Regions from separate parts of the Methylobacterium sp. A49B genome, predicted to be linked through region 2. Evidence: predicted binding sites of a transcription regulator. Region 2 holds the regulator's gene; the other holds the start of a gene.
What was found. Region 2 encodes PhoB, which activates phosphate uptake and scavenging genes when phosphate is short. Its sites were predicted from a motif close to TGTCATNNANCTGTCAT; they were not measured.

Region 1 (6,675 bases), on a different contig from region 2:
TCGATCCGCGCCAGCAGCGCCTTCACCTTGATCCGGGAGCCGAAGGCCGATCCGCCGCGCAGCACCTCCCGCCGCACCACGTCCCCGGCCCGGGCCTGCCGGGCCCCCATCAGCCTCTCGATCCGGTTGACCAGACGCCCGCTCCAGCCGGCCGCCGGACGGTGCAGGCGCCCGAGCCCGGTCTCCGGCCGGGCGGTCCCGACGAAGCGGTCCAGGGTGCGGATCCATCCTTCGCCCGGGACGTCGCCGGCCTCCAGGCACAGGACCCAGTCCCGCCGGGCCGCGCCCGCGCCATCCGCGTAGGGGTTGCCGCTCCGGTGGACGACCAACGTCGCCCCGGTCGCTTCCGCGACGGCCGCGACGGCCTCGCTCTCGCGACCCGTCACGATCACGGCGTCGCCGACCAAGCCGCCGGCCACGCCGGAGACGAGCACGCTGAGCGTGTCGGCCAAGCGGTCGATCGCGTCCGGATCAGCCGGGTCGGCCAGATAGGTCACCGCGGAGAGCATGAGCGGGCGCATAGACGATTTTGCGCCGCCGTAAACCATTGAACCGTCTTTCGAAGGACCGGCCGCGTCCGAGAGACGCGGCGATGCCGGGATTGCCTTAAAAAGAGGCGTTACCCGCCGCCATGTTCGCTCTATGTTCCACGTGAAACACGGGGGCGACGGGTCATGACGCTGAAAGGGGACGCGGTCGGCACGAGCGCGACGCGGCGGCTCGGTGCGAGCACGCCGTCGGAACAGGCTCGGCGCGGTCGCGGCTCGACCGCCAATCCCACCGGCCGGTTCGAGGCGGCCCGGCGAGAGGCGTTCCACGATGCCGACTGGGCGCCGGATGATCCGACGCCCCTGCGCACGCAGGTGACGCCGGAACGATCCGCCCGGATCATCGCCCGCAACACGTCGCCCGACATCCCGTTCGACCGGTCGATCAACCCGTATCGCGGCTGCGAGCACGGCTGCATCTACTGCTACGCGCGGCCGACCCACGCGTGGCTCGGCCTGTCGCCGGGGCTCGACTTCGAATCGCGGATCTTCAGCAAGCCGGACGCGCCCCGGCTCCTCGCCCGCGAGCTCGCGGCGCCGGGCTACCAACCGGAGACGATCGCCCTCGGCACCGCCACCGATCCTTACCAGCCGGCCGAGCGCGAGCACCGCATCACCCGCGGCATCCTCGACGTGCTCCGCGAGGCGCGGCACCCCGTCGGCATCACCACGAAATCGGACCTCGTCCTGCGCGACCTCGACATCCTGGCCGAGATGGCCGCGCGCGATCTCGTCCTCGTGGCGGTCTCGCTGCCGACCCTGGATCCGGACCTCGCGCGGCGCCTCGATCCCCGGGCGCCCCGGCCGGAGAAGCGGCTCGCCGCGATGCGCCGGCTGGCCGAGGCGGGCGTGCCCGTGATGGTCAACGTCTCGCCGATCATCCCGGGCCTGACCGACCATGAGGTCGAGGCGATCCTGGACCGCGCCCGGGAGAGCGGCGCGAGCCGGATCGGCTACGCGCTCCTGCGGCTCCCGGGGGAGGTGGCCGACCTCGTCGCAGACTGGTTCTCCGAGCATTATCCCGAGCGCAAGGAACGCGCCTTCGGTTTGCTGCGGCAGTCCCGGGGCGGCCGCGAAAACGATCCCCGCTTCGGTCACCGCTTCCGCGGCGAGGGTGCCTACGCGTCGATGATCGGGCAGCGCGTGCGGCTTGCCGGCACCCGGCTCGGCTTCGCGTTCGGGCGGATGACGCTGAACCGGGACGCCTTCCGCAGGCCGGGGGAGCAACTGACGCTGCTCTGACAGGCCGGAGAAGGGGCGTGGTCCATCCAACGCATCGCCTCGGGATGCGGTCGAGAACGGGACAGCCGACGTCACCTCCCGCTGCTGTGGTGCCGTGGCCTGCCGAAGCGAGGCCGCTCAGCGTTCGAAGCCCCGGGTGAAGCTCAGCCGGTGATGCGGGCTGCGGCCGAGCTTCGTCAGGCCGGCCCGGTGGAGCTGCGTGCCGTAGCCGACATTCCGCTCCCAGCCGTAACCGGGGTGGCGCTCGGCGAGGCGCCGCATCAGGGCGTCGCGGAAGACCTTGGCGACGATCGAGGCGGCGGCGATCTGCGGCACGAGCCGGTCCCCGCCGACCACCGCCCCGCCGGGAAGCCCGGGCAGGGCATCCCGACCGTCAACCAGGACCGGCGCCGCGATCCCGAGGCGGCCCACCGCGCGCGCCATGGCGTCCAGCGTCGCGGCGCGGATGTTGATCCGATCGATCAGCGCCCGCGAGCCCGCCGCCACCGCTACGTGCGCATGGGTGCGGATCAGCGGCGCCAGCCGGGCACGGACCGGCTCGAGCAGGCGCTTGCTGTCGTCGAGGGCGCCGAGCAGGGTCGGCGGGAGCGCCGCGGGGTCGAACCAGACCGCGGCCACGATCACCGGGCCGCAGAGTGCGCCGCGCCCGACCTCGTCGCAGCCGATGACGGCGGGATATCTGGCCGCCTGGGCCGGATCGAACGGAGTGTCGGTGGCGGGCGGCTTCCGAGCACTCGGCTTGAAACTCGGCGGCCTGGGATTGAGCGGCCTGGGAGCGGACGGCTTGGGAGCGGGCGGCATGGCGCCCTCCTGCCATCCCGCGCGGGCGCCGTCACCGGTCAGGCAGCGTCGCGGCTGCCCCGTTCGCCGCCATGCGCCTCGATGATGTTGCCGAAGAACTGGCGGGCGCTCACGTCCCAGCCGCAGCGCAGGGCCTCGGCGCGGCACGCGGCCCGCGACAGGTCGAGGGCGGCGAGGGCGGCGGCCCGCAGGTCGCGATCGAGGGATCCCACCGGCTTGCCCCCGACCACGTCGTCGGGGCCGGGCACCGGGAAGGCCGCCACCGGCAGGCCGCTGGCCAGCGCCTCCAGGAGCACGATCCCGAACGTGTCGGTGAGGCTCGGGAAGACGAAGACGTCGCAGGCAGCGTAGACCGCCGCGAGGGCGGCCCCGGTGCGGGTGCCGAGGAAGCGCGCCCCGGGGGCCAGCGCCTGCAGGCGCGCGCGATCCGGCCCGTCGCCGACCACGACCTTCGTGCCCGGCAGGTCGAGGCCCAGGAAGGCGGCGACGTTCTTCTCCACCGCCAAGCGCCCGACATACAGGAACAGCGGCCGCGGCAGCCCGGCGAGGTCGGCCGGTGCCGGCGCGCCGGGCTCGGCGGGGCGGAACCGCTCGGTGTCGACGCCGCGCGTCCAGCGCATCAGCTGGCCGAAGCCCCTCGCCGCCAGCTCGCCCTGGAGCGTGGCGGTGCTGACCATCGTGCCCCGCGCGGCCCCGTGGAAGCGGCGCAGGTAGGCGTAGGACCACGCCTCCGGCACCGGCGCCCGCGCGGCGAGGTATTCGGGGAAGCGGGTGTGATAGCTGGTCGTGAAGGGCAGGTCGTGGGCGAGGCAATGCCGCCGGGCGGCGAGACCCACCGGCCCCTCGGTGGCGATGTGGACGTGGCTCGGCCGCTCGGCCTTCCAGCGCGCCGCCACGCGCTCCCGTCCGGCATAGGCCAGGCGGATCTCGGGATAGCCGGGCAGGGGCAGCGACCGGAAATCCGCCACCGTGAGCAGCGCCGTCTCGAAGCCGTGCTCCGGGGCCCGGCGGACCATCTGCTCCAGGGAGCGCACCACGCCGTTGACCTGCGGGTGCCACGCGTCGCTGGCGATGAGAAGCTTCACGGAAGCGGTCCTCACGCCACCGCGCGCCGGTCCGGCAGCGCCTGCGGCACGGTCTCGGCGGCGCGGGCGCGCAGGAGGCTCGGATAGTGCAGCACCTCGATGCGGCCGTCGTAGTGCTCCACCAGCCCGGTGCAGGACTCCACCCAGTCGCCCGTGTTGAGGTAGCGCAGCTCGCCGATCGGCCGGTCGGCCGCGTGGTGGATGTGGCCGCAGATGACCCCGTCGGCCCCCTGGCGGCGGGCCTCCTCGGCCAGGATCGTCTCGAACCGGCCGATGAAGCTGACGGCGTTCTTCACCCGCAGCTTCGCCCAGGCGGAGAGCGACCAGTAGGACAGGCCTAGGCGGCGGCGCACCTTGTTGATGAGCGTGTTCAGGCTCAGCGCCAGCGTGTAGGCCCCGTCGCCGAGATGGGCGAGCCAGGGCGAGTGGCGGACCACCATGTCGAACTGGTCGCCGTGGATCACGAGATAGCGCTTGCCGTCCGCCGCCTCGTGGATCGCGGTCTCGGCGAGCTCGATGCCGCCGAAGTTCGTGCCGACGTAGTCGCGCAGGAACTCGTCGTGGTTGCCCGGCAGGTAGACGATGCGCGCGCCCTTGCGGACCTTGCGCAGCATCTTCTGGACGACGTCGTTGTGCTCCTGCGGCCAGTACCAGCCGGAGCGCAGCTGCCAGCCGTCGACGATGTCGCCCACGAGGTAGATCGTGTCGGCGTCGTAATCCTTCAGGAACGACAGCAGCAGGCCGGCCTGACAGCCGCGCGTGCCGAGATGCAGGTCGGACAGGAACAGCGTCCGCACGCGGACCGGCATCTCCTCAACCTCGGCCACGGCACCCTCCCGGCGGCTGACTGGTGCCGGGATCCAGAGCGCGATCCCATCTCAGTTTGATGACGCGTATCGATGCTGCGCCGCGCGACGGCCCTCATGCCGGCAGCCACGTGCAGTGCGGCAAAGCTTCTCAACCGGAGGTCCGCTTCGCTGCGGCGCACAAAAAATTTTTTTGCCAAGTTCCGGAAGTTTTTCCGGTTTTCCTTTCGAGCGTTACCGCCACATAATACCAGGAACTGGCATCAGGGAGCTGAGCCGGGCTTAGACAGGAAGGCGGCGAGGACGGCCCTGGGGGCCGTTGTTACGGGACGGCAATTCGGAGGCGACCGGCGCGCGGGGGCGTGCCGCGACGCGAGCGGCGTGAGGCCGCCTGCCGCTCCGCAGCGCCCCCCATTTCACGGCATGGGCAGACGTTCGAAGGCGCGGGGGAACGCGCCGCGACCGCCGCCGGACCGACTCCCGAGGATGCTTGGACAACCGGCGCGGGTGCGAGCCCGCGCGCAACGGACTATTCGGAGGAAACATCATGGCCGCAACCCGGCGCCCCGGTCGCAACCACCTCTTCATCCCGGGCCCCACCAACATCCCGGAGCGCGTCCTGCGCGCGATGCACGTGCCGTCGGAGGATCACCGCTCGCCGAGCTTCCCCGAGCTGGTGAAGCCGCTCCTGCAGGACTCCAAGATGGTGTTCGGCTCGACCAACGGGACCGTCATCCTGTTCCCGTCCTCGGGCACCGGCATCTGGGAATCGGCCCTGTCCAACACCCTGTGCCGCGGCGACAAGGTGCTCACCGCCCGCTACGGCCAGTTCAGCCACCTCTGGGTCGACATGGCCCAGCGCCTCGGCCTCGACGTGATCGTCCAGGACGAGGAGTGGGGCGCGGGCGCCGATCCGCAGAAGATCGAGGAGGCCCTGCGGGCCGACAAGGACCACGCCATCAAGGCCGTGATGGTCGTCCACAACGAGACCGCCACGGGCGTCACCAGCGACATCGGCGCGGTGCGCAAGGCGATCGACGCGGCCGGCCACCCGGCGCTGCTGTTCGTGGACGGCATCTCGTCGATCGGCTCGCTGCCGTTCAAGATGGACGAGTGGGGCGTCGACTGCGCCATCGCGGGTTCGCAGAAGGGCTTCATGCTGCCGGCCGGCCTCGGCCTGATCTGCATCAGCCCCAAGGCGCTCAAGATCGCCGAAGGCGGCACCGGCCGGAACGACCGGCTCGGCCACGCCTACTTCGCCTGGAAGGACCAGCTGGCCGCCAACGCCACCGGCTACTTCCCCTACACCCCCGTCCTGCCGCTGCTCTACGGCCTCCGCGAGGCCCTGGAGATCGTCAAGGAGGAGGGGCTGGAGAACGTCTATCACCGCCACCACGTGCTCGCCGAGGCGACCCGCCAGGCCGTGGCGGCCTGGGGCCTCAAGCCCTGCGCCAAGGAGCCGAAGTGGAACTCCGACACGGTCACGGCGATCGTGGTGCCGGAGGGTGCCGACGCCGCCAAGGTGATCATCCACGCCTTCGAGCGCTACAACCTCTCGCTGGGCGCAGGCCTGTCGAAAGTCGCCGGCAAGGTGTTCCGCATCGGCCACCTCGGCGACCTGAACGAGCTGTCGCTGCTGGGCGCCATCGCGGGCGCCGAGATGGCCATGCTCGATTGCGGCATCAAGGTCACGCCGGGCTCGGGCGTCGCCGCCGCCTCCAGCTACCTGCGCGAGAATCCGCTGCATAAGGCGTGAGCCGCGCACGCGATCGGGGCGGGTCCGGGTTGCCGGGCCCGCCCCGGCGCGCAAGTAAGACCAAGGCTATCGAGGAAACAGCCCGTCGTCCGAGAGGGGTCCTATGACCAAGAAGATCGTGTTCCTGGATCGTGAATCCCTCGATGCCAGGGTCCGACCGTTCAACTTCCCGCACGAATACGTCGAGCACGAGTCGACCTGGACGCCGGAAGAGATCGTCTCCCGCCTCCAGGGCGCGGAGATCGCGCTGATCAACAAGGTCCCGATGCGGGCCGAGACGCTGAAGCAGCTCCCCGATCTCAAGCTGATCGCGGTCGCCGCCACCGGCACCGACGTGGTCGACAAGGCCCAGGCCAAGGCCCAGGGGGTCACGGTCGTCAACATCCGCAACTACGCGTTCAACACGGTTCCGGAGCACGTGGTCGGGCTGATGTTCG
Region 2 (10,223 bases):
GCGCGACGCCGACGCTGAAGAGGAGTGGCGAATTCATGGTGCGCTTTGATCTGTCAAAACTGGCGCGCCGGTCCGTCAAGAGCGGCGCGCCCGAGTTGAGGGTCTGGCCTTGGGGAAGCCGAAACTGTTTAAGCACACATCCATCCGATGGACACTGTATATGCGCAGTGCCGATACATGTATTGCCGATTGTGTCCGGTCGGCCACAAGCGCCGATCGCACCGGGTTGGTCCCGTTCCGCGGTCCCGACGCGCGCGATTTTTTTCGCTCCGGCCCCCTGTGATGCCGCGCGCGCGGGCGCTACAGCCCGCCACATGCTCGAAGGCCTGCCGCCCCACCGCCCGTCCCACGTCCTGCGCCTGCTGACCGACGAACGCTCGGCCCGGGCGATGACCGACCTGCTGGGCGAGATGTTCGATCCCACCGAGACCGCGGTGGCGGCCTTCGAGGATGCGGATGGCCGGACATGGCGGCTCGAAGCCTATTTCGCCGATGCGCCCGACGAGGACTACGTACGGGAGCTGATCCGGCCGGTGATCGGCGACGCGGCCGATGCGGCGGAGTTCCATACGATCGCGCAGCAGGATTGGGTGCGCGCCTCGCTAGAGGGGCTGAAGCCCGTCCGGGCCGGACGATTCCTCATCCACGGGTCCCACGATCGTGATGCGGTGCGTGCCAACGACCTGCCCATCGAGATCGAGGCGGCCCTGGCTTTCGGCACCGGCCATCACGGTACGACCCTCGGCTGCCTCCGGGCCCTGGTCTCCGCGCTGAAGCGACGGCGTCCGAAGCATGTGCTGGATGTCGGGACCGGGACCGGCATTCTCGCCTTCGCGGCCGCCAAGGCTCTGCGCCAGCCGGTGATCGCCGGCGATCTCGACGCCGAGGCGGTGCGCACCGCCCGCGAGAACGCCCGCGCCAACGGGCTCGGCCCCTATCTCAAGCTCTACGAGGGCGCCGGCGTGCGCCACCGCCTCGCGGACAGGCCGCGGCATTTCGATCTGGTCTTCGCCAACATCCTGGCGCGGCCCCTGCGGCTCCTCGCGCCGACCCTCACCCGGGTGGTCGCGCCGGGGGGCGTGCTGGTGCTGTCGGGCCTGATCGAGCGCGACGTGCCGGGCGTGCTCTCGGCCTACCGCCTCCAGGGCTTCTCCCTCGTGAGCCGCGGGCTGATCGAGGGCTGGGTGGCGCTCGTGCTGATGCGCGGCGGCGCGGCCCGACGACCCCGCCGCTGAACCCGGACCGGCCGGGCGGGTTGTGCGGGCATGAGCCAGACGTCGCTCCCCGATCCGCCGTCGGATCCCATCGCCGAGGGAGCCCGCGCCCGGGCGCAGGGACGGCCCAAGGATGCGTGTCCCTATCCGGCGCACTCGGCCGCCCGGGCGGCCTGGCTGGAAGGCTACGACGGCGCGCCGGTCGACCGCGCCCCGGACCTGCCCATTACGGACGCCTGACCGTCAGGAGGCGGCGGGGACGTGGCCGGCGACGATCGCGTCACTTCGCGGTCCGCAGCTGCCCTGGTGCCCGTGATCTGTCCGCCGCCGCCTCGACCGGCGCCGTCGACGAAGATGCGTCCGCCTGCGCCACCGGGGCACCCAGCGCCGCCATCAGCACGCGCAGTCCCTCGATCCACTCCTCGACCTCGCCCAGCGACGCGAACCCGTCGCGCCGGACGACGGTGTCGGGTTCGATCGTGACGACGGCGTCGAAGCGGCCGTCCGGTCTGTCGCAGATCCGATAATAAACGCGGCGTGGCATCGCAGATGAATAGGCTAAATTCCGCGGCGTGATAAGATTGGACGCGATCTTTTAACCCTCAACGAGGGCGCGCCGCAACGCTGGCTGCGCGGTTGCGAGCCGGGACCGCCGGGCGCTAGGCTCGCGCCATGTCAGAGCCCAGCTCCTCCCCGTCGCGCCGCCGCTTCCAGACCTTCGACGATCCGAGCCACCGCAAGGGGGCCGAGCGGATCGAGGCCCTGCGCGCCGCCCTGCGCGAGACCGGCCTCGATGGATTCGTCGTGCCGCGGGCCGACGAGCACCAGTCCGAATACGTGCCGGCCGACGCGGAGCGGCTGGCGTGGCTCACGGGGTTCACCGGCTCGGCCGGGACCGCGCTGATCCTGATGGAGTCCGCCGCGCTGGTCGTGGACGGTCGCTACACCCTCCAGGCGCCCGAGCAGGTCGATACCGGGATCCTCACCGTCGTGCCGCTGTCCGAGACGACGCCGGAGGCCTGGATCGCCAGCAACCTCAGGCGCGACCAGGTGCTGAGCTACGATCCCTGGCTGCACACGCCGGATGGGCTCGCGCGCCTGGAGCGGGCGGTGGCGAAGGCCGGCGGCACGGTACGGGCCGTCCCGAACCTCGTCGACGCGGTCTGGGCCGGGCGGCCCAAGCCGCCCGCCGGTCCCGTGGTCACACATCCCGACGCGCTCGCTGGGCAACCGGTGGCCGAGAAGCTGTCGCGGGTGCGGGCCGCCCTGGCTGAGGCAGGCTGCGACGCGCTGGTGATCTCGGACCCGCATAATCTCGCCTGGGCGTTCAACCTGCGCGGGTCCGATGTCGGCCATACGCCCCTGGCGCTGGGCTACGCGATCCTCCCGCGCGACGGCGCGGCGCGGCTGTTCCTGGTCTCGCCGAACGTCGATCCGAGCCTGCGCGCGGCCCTCGCCCCGGTCGCCGAGATCCTGACCCGCGACGAACTCGACGACGGGCTCGCCGCCCTGGGCGGCGCGCGCGTCCGGCTCGACGCGGCGACCGGCGCGGTGGCGCTGAAGGAGAAGATCGAATCGGCGGGCGGCACCGTCGATGTCGGCAAGGATCCGATCACCGGGATGAAGGCGGTCAAGAACGCCGCCGAGATCGCCGGTACGCGCGCCGCCCATGCCCGCGACGGTGCCAGCGTCGTGCGGTTCCTCGCGTGGCTCGACGGCGCGGCCGCCGCCGGAACGCTGACCGAGATCGCCGCCGTGGAGGCGCTGGAGGATTTTCGCGCGGCCGGCGGCGACCTGCGCGACGTCTCGTTCCCGACGATCTCGGGCTCGGGCCCGAACGGGGCCATCGTCCATTACCGGGTGACCCGCGCCAGCGACCGGACCGTGCGGCCGGGCGAGCTGTTCCTGATCGATTCCGGCGCGCAATACCCGGACGGCACCACCGACATCACCCGCACCGTCGCGGTCGGCGCGCCGACCGCAGCGATGCGCGACCGCTTCACCCGGGTGCTGAAGGGCCACGTCGCCATCGCGCGGGCGGTCTTCCCGACCGGCACCACGGGGGCGCAGATCGATGCCTTCGCCCGGGCGCCCCTCTGGCAGGCGGGCCTGGATTTCGACCACGGCACCGGGCACGGCGTCGGCGCCTTCCTGTCGGTCCACGAGGGGCCGCAACGGATCGCCAAGACCGGCACGGTGGCGCTGGAACCGGGCATGATCCTGTCGAACGAGCCGGGCTACTACGCGAGCGGCGCCTACGGCATCCGGATCGAGAACCTCGTCTTGGTGGAGCCCCGCGCGATCGCGGGCGGCGAGCGGCCGGTGCTCGGCTTCGAGACGCTGACGCTCGCGCCCTACGACCGCCGGCTGATCCAACCGGACCTGCTCAATCCGGAGGAGCGCGCCTGGATCGACGCGTACCATGCGCGGGTGCGGGAAACGCTTGGACCGAGCCTCGATACCGAGACGCGCGGCTGGCTGGACGCGGCGACTTCGCCGCTCCCGGGCTGACCCACGGGCTGGCGATTTTCAAGGCCGCCCATGATATGGCCCCCGATCCTGGACCGGCTCGCGCAGCGCAAAGCTCTGCACTCATGAAACCGTGGCCGCCCTGCGCGCGAAGGGACAGCATGATCCGCCGCCTTGCCATCCTGATCCTGGCGCTCGCCGCGAGCGTCTCGGCCGCCGTCGCGCAGGGTCTTCCGCAGGGCTTCCGCACGCCCCCGGACCTCGTGCGATCGAGCCTCCTCGCCGAGCCCGCAGCCGTCGCGGGGGCGCAGCCCTTTACCCTGGCCGTGCGCATGCAGGTGAAGCCCGGCTGGCACGTCTACTGGCGCAATCCCGGCGATTCCGGGCTGCCCCCGGAGGTGACCTGGACTCTGCCGGCGGGCTTCAACGCCGGTGCGATCCGGTGGCCGGCCCCGGAGCGCATCCCGATCGCCACGCTCATGAACTACGGCTATGAGGGCGAGGTCACGCTGCTCGTGCCGGTCACGCCGCCGCCGAGCCTCGACCCCGCCGACCCGGTCCGGATCCAGGCCAAGCTGACGTATCTCGTCTGCGAGACCGAATGCGTCCCCGGTTCGGCCGACCTCGCCCTCACCGTGCCGGTGGGCGAGGCCAAGCCCGATCCGGACAACGCCGCGCTGTTCGCGCGCGCCCGCGCCGCCCTGCCCGCCCCGGCCCTGTGGCCGCTGCAGCTCTCCAGCCAGGGCGACACGCTGCGGCTCGACTTCGCGGCGACCGGCCTGAAGGCCGAAGCGATCCGGAACGCCGCCTATTTCCCCTATTCCGAGACCGCGATCGACAACGCCGCCGCGCAGGTCATGACGATCGACGAGACCGGCCTCCACCTCACCCTGGCCCGCAGCAGTCCGGCCGACGCGGTTCCCGGCTCCCTGCCCGGCGTGCTCACCCTGGACGAGGTGAGCGCGGGAGGATCGCGCCGGCTCGCCTTCGCGTACGGCGACGAGCCGGCACCTCCCGTGAGCGCGTCGTCGGCCCCGGCCGCGTCGGTACCGGTCCCGCAGACGCCCGCCCCCGACATCGACACGCTGACGCTCGCCACCGCCGCGGTGTTCGCCTTCCTCGGCGGGTTGATCCTCAACCTGATGCCCTGCGTCTTCCCGGTCCTGTCCATCAAGGTCCTCGGCCTCGTGCGGCACGCGGCCGAGAGCCCGTCGCGCCTGCGGCTGCACGGCCTCGCCTACACCGCCGGGGTGCTGGCGAGCTTCCTGGGGCTCGCCGCCCTGCTGATCGCCCTGAAGGGCGGCGGGTCTGCGATCGGCTGGGGATTCCAGCTGCAATCGCCCCTCGTGGTGGCGGGGCTCGCCTACCTGCTCTTCGCCATGGGCCTGAGCCTGTCCGGCGTGGTCCATGTCGGCGGCCGGCTCGCGGGCATCGGCGACGGCCTCGCCCGGCGCCCCGGCCTGAGCGGCTCCTTCTTCACGGGCGTCCTTGCCACCCTGGTGGCGACACCCTGCACGGCGCCGTTCATGGGCTCGGCGGTGGGCTTCGCCCTGACCCAGAACGCCGCCGTGGCGCTCACGGTCTTCGCGAGCCTGGGCCTCGGCCTCGCCCTGCCCTTCCTGGTCCTGACCCTCTGGCCGCCGGCCCTGCGGGCGCTGCCGCGGCCGGGCGCCTGGATGGAGACGCTCAAGCAGGTCCTGGCCTTCCCGGTCTACGCCACCGTGGCGTGGCTTGTCTGGGTGCTGGCACAGCAGGTCGATCCGCGCGGCCTCCTGGCGGCCCTGATCGGCCTCGTGCTGGTGGGCTTCGCCGCCTGGGCCTGGGAGCACGGGCACGCCGGACCCCGGACCTCGCGGATCGCGCAGGCCGCCGCAATCCTGGCGCTGGCCGCCGTCGGGGCCGTCGCCGCGACGCTTCCGCGGGACCGCGCCGCGCCGATCGCACAGGCCGCCGCCGACGGCGTCGAGCCGTTCACCCAGGCCCGCCTCGACGCCCTGGTGGAGGCCCGTCGCCCCGTCTTCGTGGACATGACCGCGGCGTGGTGCATCACCTGCGCGGTGAACGAGGCGACCTCGCTGAACACCAGGGCCGTGCGGGCCGCGATGGCCGAGCGCGACGTGACCTACATGAAGGGTGACTGGACCAACCAGAACCCCGAGATCACCCGCCTTCTGGAGAAGCACGGGCGCAGCGGCGTGCCGCTCTACCTGCTCTACAGCGGCAGCGGGACGCCGCAGGTGCTGCCGCAGATCCTCACCGAGGGGACGGTCCTGGCGGCCCTGGAGGCGGTGCCGGCTGGCGCGGGCCGGAGCGCGGCGCTCGCCCGCTGAGCGGGGCTACGCCTCCAGCGCGAAGGTCTCGTCGAAGGCGTATCCGGAACCGCGGACCGTGCGGATCGGATCGGGCTGGCGCGGGCTGTTCAGCGCCTTGCGCAGGCGCCCGACATGCACGTCCACCGTGCGCTCGTCGATGTAGACGTCGTGTCCCCAGACCCCGTCGAGGAGCTGCTCGCGGGAGAAGACCCGGCCCGGCGCCAGCATCAGGAACTCCAGCAGCCGGAACTCGGTGGGCCCGAGATGCAGCTCCTCGCCGCCGCGGCGGACGCGGTGCCCGGTGCGGTCGAGTTCCAGGTCGCCGGCGGCCAGACGGTCCGAGACGTGGGCGGGCTTGGCCCGGCGCAGCAGCGCCCGGATCCGGGCGAGCAGTTCCGGCACGGAGAACGGCTTGACGATGTAGTCGTCGGCCCCTGTCCCGAGGCCCCGGATCCGGTCGCCCTCTTCGCCGCGGGCGGTGAGCATGATCACCGGCAGCCGTTCGGTCTCGCGCCGCGCCCGGATGCGGCGGCAGAGTTCGATTCCGGAGAGGCCCGGCAGCATCCAGTCCAGCAGGACCAGATCGGGGATCCGCTCGGCCAGGAGCAGCTCCGCGTCGTCGCCCCGCGCCGCCGTGTCCACCAGGAAGCCTTCGGCCTCCAGATTGTAGCGCAACAGCGTGGTCAGCGCCTCCTCGTCCTCGACGATCAGGACTTGCATGCTCACGTTCGATGACCCGTTCACGAGGCGGCGCCGTTCAGCCTGCGGACGCGCCGGCCCCCTCCGGAGCGGGCGGCCGGGCGGAAGGTGCGGGAGGCGCCGCTCAGCCTCAACCCGTACCCACCGATTCTCCGGCGGCGCCCCACAGGAATGAGCGCGCCCCGGCGCCTGTGTCGAGGCGGCCCGACTACGGAGCCTGCCCGCGCTCCACCGTCGCGTAGTTCGACGCATCGTTCTTCGGCCGGTCGCCCGCCAGGGTCTCGCCGGTGGCGAGGTAGTGGATGGTCTCGGCGATGTTGGTCGTGTGGTCGCCGATCCGCTCCACGTTCTTGGCGCAGAACAGGAGATGCGTGCAGAACGAGATGTTGCGCGGATCCTCCATCATGTAGGTCAGGAGTTCGCGGAACAGGGAATTGTACAGCGCGTCGATCTCGCCGTCGCGCTCCCAGACGTCGTGGGCCGCCTGGATGTCGCGGCTCGCATAGGCGTCCAGCACATCCTTGAGCTGTCCCTCGGCGAGGTCGCTCATGTGGCGGACACCCAGCACGATCTTCTGCGCCGGGGCGTGGTCGGAGATCGCCACCACGCGCTTGGCGACGTTCTTGGCCAGGTCGCCGATCCGCTCCAGGTCGCCCGAGACGCGGATCGCCGAGATCGTCTCGCGCAGGTCGATCGCCAGCGGCTGGCGCCGGGCGATGAGGAGAACGGAGCGCTCCTCGATGTCCCGCTGGAGCGCGTCGAGGCGCTTGTCGGCGATGATCACCGCCTGGGCGAGCCCGTCGTCGCGGCGCACGAGGGCGTCGGTCGCCTCCGCGGTCATCTTCTCGGCCACGCCGCCCATCTCGGAGATCGAGCGACGCAGATCCTCCAGGTCAGTGTCGTAGGAGCTGACGATATGGCCGGGCATGGTGGATCCTTCGATAAGGGCCCCGCATCGCGATCCGCGGGGGCTGGCGGGGATCCGCCGCCCCGCCGCCGCGGCGGCGAAGGCCGGTATGGTTCGCCGGAGCGTCCGGCCCGATCAGCCGAACCGCCCGGTGATGTAGTCCTGCGTGCGCCGCTCGGTCGGGTTCATGAACATCCGGTTGGTCGGACCGAATTCCACGAGCTGCCCCAGATACATGAAGGCGGTGAATTGCGAGATGCGCGCCGCCTGCTGCATGTTGTGGGTGACGATCACGATGGTGAACTCGTCGCGCAGCTGCTCGATCAACTCCTCGATCCGGCCGGTGGAGATCGGGTCGAGCGCCGAGGTCGGCTCGTCGAACAGGATGACCTCCGGGCCCTGCGCCACCGTGCGGGCGATGCACAGGCGCTGCTGCTGGCCACCGGAGAGGCCGGTGCCCGGCTGCCGGAGCTTGTCCTTCACCTCGTCCCAGAGGGCGGCCTTGCGCAGGGCCTCCTCCACCCGGCCGTCGAGCTCCGATTTCGGCAGCTTCTCATAGAGGCGCAGGCCGAAGGCGACGTTGTCGTAGATCGACATCGGGAACGGCGTCGGCTTCTGGAACACCATGCCGATGCGCGCGCGCAGCTCGTTGAGATCGATGGACGGGTCGAGGATGTTCTCGCCGTCGAGGATGATCTCGCCCTCCGCCCGCTGCTCCGGATAGAGGCTGTAGATCCGGTTGAAGCAGCGCAGCAGCGTGGACTTTCCGCAGCCCGAGGGCCCGATCAGCGCCGTGACCTGCCGGTCGTGGAAGTTGATCGAGACGTCCTTCAGCCCGTGGAAGCTGCCGTAGTAGAAGTCCAGGCCCTTCACGGCGATGCGCACCGGGCGGCCCTCTTCGGCGTGGTTCCGGTTCAGCTCGACCGTGGGGATCGCGGAGGCGGCGTTCATCGTCGTATCCTCGAAGGGGGGTTCAGCGCGCGGTCTGCGGCTTGATCACGAAGCGGGCGACGATCGACAGCGCCAGGATGGTTCCGGTGATCAGCAGGGCCCCGGCCCAGGCCAGACTCTGCCAGTTCGGGTAGGGCGAGAGGGCAAACTGGTAGATCATCACCGGCAGGTTCGCGATGCCGCCCATCAGGTCGGGCGAGAACCATGAGTTGTTGTTCAGGGCCGTAAACAGGAGCGGCGCGGTCTCGCCGGCGATGCGCGCGAGCGCCAGGATGATCCCGGTGACGATGCCGGCCGAGGCCGCCCGCCACGTGACGCTCGTGATCACCGTCGAGGGCGGGGCGCCGAGGGCGGCGCCGGCCTCGCGCAATGTCCCCGGCACCAGCCGCAGCATGTCCTCGGTGGTGCGCACGATCACCGGCACCGCGATGATGGCGAGGGCGACGCCGCCGGCCCAGCCCGAGTAGGTTCCCATCGGCCGCACCATCAGGGTGTAGACGAACAGGCCGATCAGGATCGAGGGCGCCGACAGCAGGATGTCGTTCAGGAAGCGGATCACCGCGGCCAGTTTCGAGCCGCGGCCGTACTCGGCGAGGTAGGTCCCCGCCATGACGCCGATCGGCGTGGCGATGGCGATGCCGATGCCGGTCAGCACGAGGCTGCCCAGGATGGCGTTGGCGATGCCGCCGCCCTCGGAGCCGGGACCCGGGGTCGGGTTCGTGAACATGGCCGGCGTGAAGCCGCGCACGCCCTGGACGATCAGCATGACCAGGATCGAGCCCAGCACCACGGCGCCCACCACGGTGGCGACCGTGCAGGCGACGCGGAGGGTCCGGTCGGCGATGCGCCGGCCCGGGCGGACACGGCCGCTCCGCCGCAGGGCGGTCTCGGCGGTGGCGATGGTGTTGGAGGCGTCCATGATGCGGGCTCCTCAGGCGGCCTTGACGCGGCGCGTCAGCAGCCGGGCGATCATCAGCACCACGAAGGTGATCACGAACAGGATGCAGCCGAGCGCCATCAGGGCGTTGAGCTGGAGGCCGTCCGCCTCGTTGAACTCGTTGGCGATGCGCGACGCGATGGTGGAACTCGGGTCGAAGATCGAGGCCGAGAGGCGGTTCGCGTTCCCGACCACGAAGGTCACCGCCATGGTCTCGCCCAGCGCGCGACCGAGGCCCAGCATGATCGCCCCGATGATCGAGACGGCGGCCTGCGGCACGAGCACGTGGCGCACCACCTCCCAGGTGGTGCAGCCGATCCCGTAGGCGCTCTCGCGCAGGACGGTGGGGATCTGGTCGAGCATGTCGCGGGCGATCGAGGCGATGAACGGCACGATCATGATCGCCAGGATGATGCCCGCGGTCAGCACGCCGACGCCCGACGGCACCCGGGCGTAGAACAGCGTGCCGACGATCGGCAGGCCCTCGACGAGGTTCGAGACCGGGATCTGGACGAAGCGCGCGAAGAGCGGGGCGAACACGAACAGGCCCCACATCCCGTAGATGATGCTCGGCACGGCGGCGAGCAGCTCGATCGTCATCGCGACCGGCTTGCGCGCCCATCCCGGGCAGAGCTGCGTCAGGAAGACCGCGATCCCGAGGGACACGGGGACGCCGATGAGCAGGGCTAGGAAGGCCGACGCCACGGTGCCGATGACGGCGACGAGGGCGCCGT

Region 1: ACLBX9_RS13970 (UDP-2,3-diacylglucosamine diphosphatase) is a predicted target of PhoB. The motif match lies at 4,552-4,568, and genes of this name have one in related genera.

The regions. Positions count from the first base shown of each region.
Region 1 covers NZ_JBKFBO010000095.1:58,929-65,603, forward strand. The annotation lists gene ACLBX9_RS13950 (hypothetical protein) at 1-521, opposite strand, end outside; gene ACLBX9_RS13955 (PA0069 family radical SAM protein) at 675-1,790, shown strand; gene ACLBX9_RS13960 (ribonuclease HII) at 1,908-2,591, opposite strand; gene ACLBX9_RS13965 (glycosyltransferase family 4 protein) at 2,630-3,676, opposite strand; gene ACLBX9_RS13970 (UDP-2,3-diacylglucosamine diphosphatase) at 3,688-4,503, opposite strand; gene ACLBX9_RS13975 (aminotransferase class V-fold PLP-dependent enzyme) at 5,030-6,238, shown strand; gene ACLBX9_RS13980 (D-2-hydroxyacid dehydrogenase) at 6,342-6,675, shown strand, end outside.
Region 2 covers NZ_JBKFBO010000114.1:57,976-68,198, reverse strand. The annotation lists gene ACLBX9_RS20450 (hypothetical protein) at 1-37, opposite strand, end outside; gene ACLBX9_RS20445 (50S ribosomal protein L11 methyltransferase) at 315-1,235, shown strand; gene rmf (ribosome modulation factor) at 1,266-1,454, shown strand; gene ACLBX9_RS20435 (hypothetical protein) at 1,495-1,758, opposite strand; gene ACLBX9_RS20430 (aminopeptidase P family protein) at 1,887-3,725, shown strand; gene ACLBX9_RS20425 (protein-disulfide reductase DsbD family protein) at 3,845-6,013, shown strand; gene phoB (phosphate regulon transcriptional regulator PhoB) at 6,020-6,715, opposite strand; gene phoU (phosphate signaling complex protein PhoU) at 6,903-7,622, opposite strand; gene pstB (phosphate ABC transporter ATP-binding protein PstB) at 7,737-8,552, opposite strand; gene pstA (phosphate ABC transporter permease PstA) at 8,575-9,471, opposite strand; gene pstC (phosphate ABC transporter permease subunit PstC) at 9,484-10,223, opposite strand, start outside.